2 linked regions of the Azotobacter salinestris genome follow. The protein of the gene in region 2 interacts with the protein of the main gene of each other region in a pairwise test. Links are inferred from orthologs where the notes say so. Each region holds a gene or a part of one and is shown on either strand. Other genes may lie near its edges.

The links. The genes of interacting proteins can lie anywhere in the genome.
Region 1: the proteins of ftsZ (region 2) and rlmN interact in binary tests that used the Escherichia coli proteins (3 or more experiments, as listed by UniProt). The link is inferred for Azotobacter salinestris from one-to-one orthologs.

What each region holds. Positions count from the first base shown.
Region 1 is NZ_CP045302.1:3,885,766-3,888,737, forward strand. It holds rlmN (dual-specificity RNA methyltransferase RlmN), read left to right. Parts: upstream 1-899; coding sequence 900-2,045; downstream 2,046-2,972. Other genes in the region: fdx (ISC system 2Fe-2S type ferredoxin), read left to right, coding at 1-135; iscX (Fe-S cluster assembly protein IscX), read left to right, coding at 146-346; ndk (nucleoside-diphosphate kinase), read left to right, coding at 443-874; pilW (type IV pilus biogenesis/stability protein PilW), read left to right, coding at 2,058-2,816; GCU53_RS18250 (RodZ domain-containing protein), read left to right, coding at 2,813-2,972.
Region 2 is NZ_CP045302.1:1,493,319-1,498,821, reverse strand. What follows is about bases 1-2,792. They hold ftsZ (cell division protein FtsZ), read left to right. Parts: upstream 1-701; coding sequence 702-1,883; downstream 1,884-2,792. Other genes in these bases: lpxC (UDP-3-O-acyl-N-acetylglucosamine deacetylase), read left to right, coding at 1,990-2,792; ftsA (cell division protein FtsA), read left to right, coding at 1-655. In the rest of the region: more of lpxC, read left to right, coding at 2,793-2,901; GCU53_RS07035 (DciA family protein), read right to left, coding at 2,970-3,422; preprotein translocase subunit SecA, read left to right, coding at 3,689-5,503. UniProt on the Escherichia coli protein: Essential cell division protein that forms a contractile ring structure (Z ring) at the future cell division site. The regulation of the ring assembly controls the timing and the location of cell division.

The DNA of each region.
Region 1 (2,972 bases), 2.4 Mb from region 2 along the record:
GAGGACGACATGCTCGACAAGGCCTGGGGGCTGGAGCCGGAATCGCGGCTATCCTGTCAGGCGAAGGTCGGTGCCGAGGATCTGGTGGTGGAGATTCCCCGCTACACCATCAATCAGGTTTCGGAAAAGCACTGAGGGCATGCGCGTGAGTCTGAAATGGACCGACGTACAAGAAATCGCCCTGCAGCTGGCCGATACCCATCCGCAGATCGATCCACGCTACCTCAACTTCGTCGATCTGCATCGCTGGGTGCTGGCGCTGCCGGAGTTCGACGACGATCCCGCGCGGGGCGGCGAGAAGGTGCTGGAAGCCATCCAGGCGGCGTGGATCGAAGAAGCCGACTGATCCACAAGCTGATCTTATGCATTTCACTGGAACCCGCGTATAATCCGCGGGTTTAATTTTCCGCTTTTCAAACCCCCCGATTGACTGGAGCTATCCATGGCCGTTGAACGTACCCTTTCCATCATCAAGCCCGACGCCGTCGCCAAGAACGTCATCGGTGAGATCCTCACCCGTTTCGAGAAGGCCGGCCTGCGTGTCGTCGCTGCGAAGATGGTCCAGCTGTCCGAGCGCGAAGCCGGCGGCTTCTACGCCGAGCACCAGGCGCGTCCGTTCTTCAAGGATCTGGTGTCCTTCATGACCTCCGGTCCGGTTGTCGTGCAGGTGCTGGAAGGCGAGGGCGCCATTGCCAAGAACCGCGAGCTGATGGGCGCCACCAACCCGAAGGACGCTGCTCCGGGCACCATCCGCGCCGACTTCGCCGTGTCCATCGACGAAAACGCCGTGCACGGTTCCGACTCCGAGGCCTCCGCTGCCCGCGAGATCGCCTACTTCTTCGCCGCCACCGAGGTATACGCCCGCATTCGCTGATCAGGCGATGGGGGAGGGTGAATCCATGACCGAAACCACCAGGGTGAACCTGCTGGGGCTGACCCAGCCGCAGCTGGAAGGCTTCTTCGAGTCCATCGGCGAGAAGCGCTTTCGTGCCGGGCAGGTGATGAAATGGATTCACCACTTCGGCGTCGACGACTTCGAGGCCATGAGCAACATCGGCAAGGCCCTGCGCGAGAAGCTCAGGGCCTGCGCCGAGATCCGCGGTCCCGAGATCGTCAGCCAGGACATTTCCAGCGACGGCACCCGCAAGTGGGTGGTGCGCGTGGCGTCCGGCAGCTGCGTGGAGACCGTGTACATCCCGCAGGCCGGCCGCGGCACCCTGTGCGTGTCGTCCCAGGCCGGCTGCTCGCTGGACTGCAGTTTCTGCTCCACCGGCAAGCAGGGCTTCAACAGCGACCTGACCGCCGCCGAGATCATCGGCCAGGTCTGGATCGCCAACAAATCCTTCGGCACCGTCCCGGCCAAGATCGACCGCGCCATCACCAACGTGGTGATGATGGGCATGGGCGAGCCGCTGATGAATTTCGACAACGTGGTCGCCGCCATGCAGATCATGATGGACGACCTCGGCTACGGCATCTCCAAGCGCAAGGTGACCCTGTCCACCTCCGGCGTGGCGCCGATGATCGACGAGCTGGGCAAGGTGATCGACGTGTCCTTGGCGCTGTCGCTGCACGCGCCCAACGACGAGCTGCGCAACCGGCTGGTGCCGATCAACCGCAAGTACCCGCTGGCCGTGGTGCTGGACGCCTGCAGGCGCTACATCTCGCGCCTCGGCGAGAAGCGCGTGCTGACCGTGGAGTACACCCTGCTCAAGGACGTCAACGACCAGCCCGAACATGCGGCGCAGATGATCGAGCTGCTGCGCGACGTGCCGTGCAAGATCAACCTGATTCCCTTCAATCCCTTTCCCCACGCCGGTTACGAGCGGCCGAGCAACAACGCCATTCGCCGCTTCCAGGACCTGCTGCACCAGGCCGGGCACAACGTCACGGTGCGCACCACCCGGGGTGAGGACATCGACGCTGCCTGCGGCCAACTGGTCGGGCAGGTCATGGATCGCACCCGGCGCAGCGAGCGCTATATCGCGGTGCGCCAGCTCGGTGACGAGGCTGCGTCATCCCCCGGTGCCGCCAATCGGACCTGAACGAGGATGTTTATGACCCTGCGCGCTGCGCTGCTGTTGCTTTCTGCCACGCTGCTGGTCGGTTGCGTCTCGACCGGCGCGGTCGACCCCATGAAGACCGAACGGGGCCGCAAGGAGGCTCGCGAGGCGTATATCCAGCTCGGCCTCGGCTACCTCAAGCAGGGGCAGACCGACCGGGCCAAGGTGCCGCTGGGCAAGGCCCTGGCGATGGATCCGGGCGATGCCGACGCCCACGCCGCCCTGGCCCTGGTGTTCCAGACCGAGCTCGAGCCCGCCCTGGCCGACCAGCACTATCGCAAGGCGCTGGCCAAGCGTCCCGGCGATGCGCGCATCCTGAACAACTACGGCAGCTTCCTGTTCGAGCAGCGCCGTTATCAGGATGCCTACGAGCGTTTCCAGCAGGCCGCGGCCGACACCCTGTACCCCGAGCGTTCGCGGGTCTACCTCAATCTCGGCCTGACCGCCGTCAAGCTCGGCCGGCGTGACTTCGCCAAGGAGCATCTGGAAAAATCCCTGCGAATCAATTCGCAGCAGCCACGGGCCCTGCTGGAAATGGCCACACTGAATTTCGAGGCGCGCGACTACGTGGCGGCGCGCTCCTATTACTCCAGTTTCAGCCGCATGGGCGAGCAGAATGCCCGCAGCCTGCTGCTGGGTACCCGCCTGGCGAAGGTCTTCGATGATCGCGATCAGGCTGCCAACTTCGGCCTGCAGCTGAAGCGTCTTTACCCGGGCACGCCGGAATATCAGCAATATCTGTCGGAGCAATGATGAACGCGTCGCAAACCGAGAGCACGGCCGCGGCCTCCGTCAACCCGGGCGAGATCCTGCGCAAGGGCCGCGAGGCCAACGACTGGTCGCTGGCCCAGGTGGCCGGACAGCTGAATCTCTCCACCCGGACCCTGGTCCAGCTGGAGGCCGGCGAGT
Region 2 (5,503 bases):
CGATGACGAGAAGGAGCTGGGCGTATGCCTGGTCGACATCGGTGGCGGTACCACCGATATCGCGATCTTCACCGAGGGAGCGATCCGCCACACTGCAGTGATTCCGATCGCCGGCGATCAGGTTACCAACGACATCGCCATGGCGCTGCGTACGCCGACCCAGTATGCCGAGGAGATCAAGATCCGCTACGCCTGTGCACTGGCCAAGCTGGCCGGCGCTGGCGAAACCATCAATGTCCCAAGCGTCGGCGATCGGCCTTCGCGAGAGCTCTCCCGCCAAGCCCTGGCAGAAGTGGTCGAGCCTCGCTACGACGAGCTGTTCAGCCTGATCCATGCCGAGCTGCAGCGCAGTGGCTACGAGGACCTTATCCCTGCCGGCGTGGTTCTCACCGGGGGATCGGCGAAGATGGAGGGGGCCGTCGAGCTGGCCGAGGAGATCTTCCACATGCCGGTGCGCCTGGGTGTGCCGCACAGGGTCAGGGGAATGGATGATGTGATCAGCAATCCGATCTATTCGACCGGAGTGGGGCTGCTGCTCTACGGGCTGCAGAAGCAGGCCGATGGCGTATCCCTGTCCGGTTCCAGCGGTTATGGCGAAGAAACCAAGATACCTGCTCTGGAGCGACTCAAGCGCTGGTTCCAGGGCAACTTCTGACAACGGCGGTAGTAGGCAGTAAAAAGAAAAGGAAAGGAGAGGGAATATGTTCGAGCTCGTAGACAACGTTCCGCAAAGTGCGGTGATCAAGGTTATCGGGGTCGGTGGCGGCGGCGGTAATGCCGTGAACCACATGGCAGCTACCAGCATCGAGGGCGTCGAGTTCATCTGCGCCAATACCGATGCGCAGGCACTGAAGAACATTACCGCACGGACTGTACTGCAGCTGGGCTCGGGTGTGACGAAGGGGCTGGGGGCTGGTGCCAATCCCGAGGTCGGCCGCGAAGCCGCCATGGAGGACCGCGAGCGTATCGCCGAAGTACTTCAGGGCACCGACATGGTGTTCATCACCACCGGCATGGGTGGCGGCACCGGTACTGGCGCCGCACCGGTCATCGCCGAAGTGGCGAAAGGGCTGGGCATCCTGACGGTGGCCGTGGTGACCCGCCCGTTCCCGTTCGAAGGGCGCAAGCGCATGCAGGTTGCCGAGGAGGGTATCCGCCTGCTGGCCGAGCATGTGGATTCGCTGATCACCATCCCCAACGAGAAGCTGCTGACCATCCTCGGCAAGGATGCCAGCCTGCTGTCCGCCTTCGCCAAGGCCGACGACGTGCTGGCCGGTGCGGTGCGTGGCATTTCCGACATCATCAAGCGCCCTGGCATGATCAACGTCGACTTTGCCGACGTTAAGACCGTGATGAGCGAGATGGGCATGGCCATGATGGGGACCGGCTGTGCCAGCGGCCCGAACCGGGCCCGCGAAGCCACCGAGGCGGCGATCCGCAACCCGTTGTTGGAAGATGTCCATCTGCAGGGCGCTCGAGGCATTCTGGTGAACATCACTGCCGGTCCGGACCTGTCCCTGGGCGAATACTCCGATGTCGGCAACATCATCGAGCAGTTCGCGTCCGACCAAGCCATGGTGAAGGTGGGTACCGTGATCGATCCGGATATGCGCGATGAGCTGCATGTGACTGTGGTTGCCACTGGTCTGGGAGCGCGTACCGACAAGCCGATGAAGGTGGTGGACAACACCCTGCAGCCGGCAGGCAGCTCTGCCGCGTCCAGCGTGCCGCGTGGCGACCAGGCAGTGAACTACAAGGACTACGAGCGGCCCACCGTACAGCGCCAGAGCCATGCCGGCAGCGCTACGGCCGCCAAGATCAACCCGCAGGACGATCTGGACTATCTGGACATCCCGGCCTTCCTGCGACGTCAGGCTGATTGATTGAATTTATCAGGGGTATTGTATTGATTGGTGTCCAGCAAAGATCGGTTCTGCTATCATTTTTGCTGGTTATTGAAGAAGATTCGCAACTGCTAGCGGCCAAACCATGATCAAACAACGCACCCTGAAGAACATTATCCGTGCCACGGGAGTGGGCTTGCACTCGGGGGAGAAGGTTTATCTGACCCTGAAGCCAGCTCCTGTCGACACCGGGATCGTGTTCCGGCGTATCGATCTCGATCCGGTGGTGGAGATTCCCGCAAGGGCTGAAAATGTCGGTGAAACCACCATGTCCACTACGCTGGTCAAGGGTGATGTCAAGGTCGATACAGTGGAGCATCTGCTGTCAGCCATGGCCGGTCTGGGAATCGATAATGCCTACGTCGAACTCTCCGCATCCGAGGTGCCGATCATGGATGGCAGCGCCGGTCCCTTCGTCTTTCTGATTCAGTCTGCAGGTTTGCAGGAGCAGGAGGCTTGCAAGAGGTTCATTCGCATCAAGCGTGAGGTGGCGGTGGCGGAAGGTGACAAGCGTGCCGTCTTTCTGCCCTTCGATGGCTTCAAGGTGAGCTTCGAGATCGATTTCGACCACCCGGTGTTCCGCGGCCGCACACAGACTGCCAGCGTCGATTTCTCCAGTACCTCTTTCGTCAAGGAGGTCAGTCGCGCTCGGACCTTCGGCTTCATGCGTGACATCGAATTTTTGCGCTCGCACAATCTGGCGCTCGGCGGCAGTGTGGATAACGCCATCGTGGTCGACGAAAGCCGGGTGCTGAACGAAGATGGCCTGCGCTACGAGGACGAGTTCGTCAAGCACAAGATCCTCGATGCCATAGGCGACCTCTACCTGCTGGGCAACAGCCTGATCGGCGAGTTCCGCGGCTACAAATCGGGGCATGCCCTGAACAACCGCCTGCTGCGCACCTTGCTCGAGCAGGAGGATGCTTGGGAGGTGGTTACCTTCGAAGACTCTTCGACTGCTCCCATCTCCTACATGCGCCCTGTGGCTGCCGTCTGAGCAGGACGCTTCTCCCCCTTTTCCCTTTTCTGCTTCAAGGCCACCAGCGGGTGGCCTTCGTTTTTCTACTAGTCGGGCTGCACGTGCCGTGCCAGCCGCTCCAGGGCCGCGCGGAGCCTGGGGTCATCGATGCCTTCGGCAGCCGTCTGGATGCTTTCGGCAGCAGCTGTGGAGAGCTTGATCATGCGCTTGGATGAGGATCTGCTCTGCATGGGCGGCTGTACCTTGAAGAGAATCCTGCTCAGTCCCCGGAACGCCTCCAGGGTTAGCAGCTGGCGCTGCAGGCGGCGTTGCTGGTAGCGCAATCGAGTAGCCCACTGGCCATCGGTGACGACCAGCAGCAGGCAGCCTTCACGCCAGGAGGCTACATGGCAATGCCCACGTGCGGCAGGCTGCAGCTGGCTATCCAGCAGATGCTGCAACTGGTCCAGTTGTTGCGCCTGGCTGAGCAGCAACCTGAGTGGCCTGGACTCGCGCAGCAGCGCAGCAGGGGGGCGAGCCGGCAAGGGACGAAAGGTCATGGTGGTTGGCCGGAGAGTGGGGACGTCCATGGTAGCAGAACCCATACTTTCCCAGGTTCGGCCCAAGGCACCGGGTCCGGAGCAGCCCTGCGCCAAGCATGCGGCCTTTGGCACTTTTGGCGCCTGGCCGATCCGACCGCATGATGCCGCTTTTCTTGCCGGGCGGATTTGCGAGTAGAATGCCTTTTTCCCATCGCGGCCGTCTCCGGCTGCCGGGTCGGCCCCGTGCCCGCCCTCCATTCATATGTGAGGAAGAACCTGTCGATATGTTTGCGCCTTTGTTGAGAGTGCTCTTTGGAAGCAAGAACGATCGTGAAGTCAAGCGCATGCGTCGAACCGTGCGGGCGATCAATGCCCTCGAAGAGCAGGTGGTGGCGCTGACGGACGAGCAGTTACGCGCCAGGACCGAGGAGTTCAGAGGCCGTCTCGGCAAGGGGGAGACCCTCGACCAGTTGCTGCCGGAAGCCTTCGCCGTTGCCCGCGAGGCGGGCAAGCGGGTAATGGGCATGCGCCACTTCGACGTGCAACTGATCGGTGCTATGGTCCTGCACGAGGGCAAGATCGCCGAGATGCGTACCGGTGAGGGCAAGACCCTGGTGGCGACCCTGGCCGTCTACCTCAATGCTCTGGCCGGCAAGGGCGTGCACGTGGTGACGGTGAACGACTACCTGGCCCGCCGCGATGCCAATTGGATGCGCCCGCTGTACGAGTTCCTCGGCCTGTCCGTCGGCGTGGTCACCCCCTTCCAGCCGCCGGAGGAGAAGCGTGCCGCTTACGCTGCCGACATCACCTACGGTACCAACAACGAGTTCGGCTTCGACTACTTGCGCGATAACATGGCCTTCAGCCTGGAGGACAAGTTCCAGCGCGAGCTCAACTATGCGGTGATCGACGAGGTCGACTCCATCCTGATCGACGAGGCGCGCACGCCGTTGATCATTTCCGGCCAGGCCGAGGACAGCTCCCAGTTGTACCTGCAGATCAACGCCCTGATTCCGCAGCTGAAGCGCCACGTCGAGGAAGAGGAGGGCGTGGTCACCCAGGAGGGGCATTACACCGTCGACGAGAAGACCCGCCAGATCGAGCTGAACGAACAGGGGCACCAGTTCATCGAGGAGCTGCTGACCCGTGCCGGCCTGTTGCCCGAAGGCGACAACCTCTACTCCGCCCACAACCTGCAGCTGCTGACCCATATCTACGCAGCGCTGCGCGCGCATGTCCTGTTCCATCGTAACGTCGAATACATCGTGCAGGGCAACCAGGTGTTGCTGATCGACGAACATACTGGACGGACCATGCCCGGCCGCCGCCTCTCCGAAGGCCTGCACCAGGCGATCGAAGCCAAGGAAGGGCTGCCGATCCAGGCGGAGAGCCAGACTCTGGCCTCGACCACCTTCCAGAATTACTTCCGTCTCTACCACAAGCTGGCCGGCATGACCGGTACAGCCGATACCGAGGCCTTCGAGTTCCGCCAGATCTACGGTCTCGACGTGGTGGTGATCCCGACTCACCGGCCGATCGCGCGCAAGGACTTCAACGATCTGGTCTATCTGACCCAGGAGGAGAAGTACGCGGCGATCATCACCGATATCAAGGACTGCCAGGCCCAGGGGCGTCCGGCTCTGGTGGGTACTGCCTCGATCGAGAGTTCCGAATACGTCTCCCAGTTGCTCAAGAAGGAAGGCATCGCGCATCAGGTGCTCAACGCCAAGTACCATGAGAAGGAGGCCGAGATCATCGCCCAGGCAGGTCGGCCCGGTGCGGTGACCATCGCCACCAACATGGCGGGTCGGGGTACCGATATTCTTCTCGGGGGCAACTGGGAGGTCGAGATCGCCGCGCTCGAGAATCCCACCGAAGAGCAGATCGCACAGATCAAGGCCGACTGGCAGAAGCGCCACCAGCAGGTAATCGAGGCCGGTGGCCTGCACGTCATTGCCTCGGAGCGCCACGAATCCCGGCGTATCGACAACCAGCTGCGCGGCCGGGCAGGCCGTCAGGGCGACCCGGGCTCCAGCCGCTTCTACCTGTCCCTGGAAGACAACCTGATGCGCATCTTCGCCTCCGACCGGGTGAAGAAC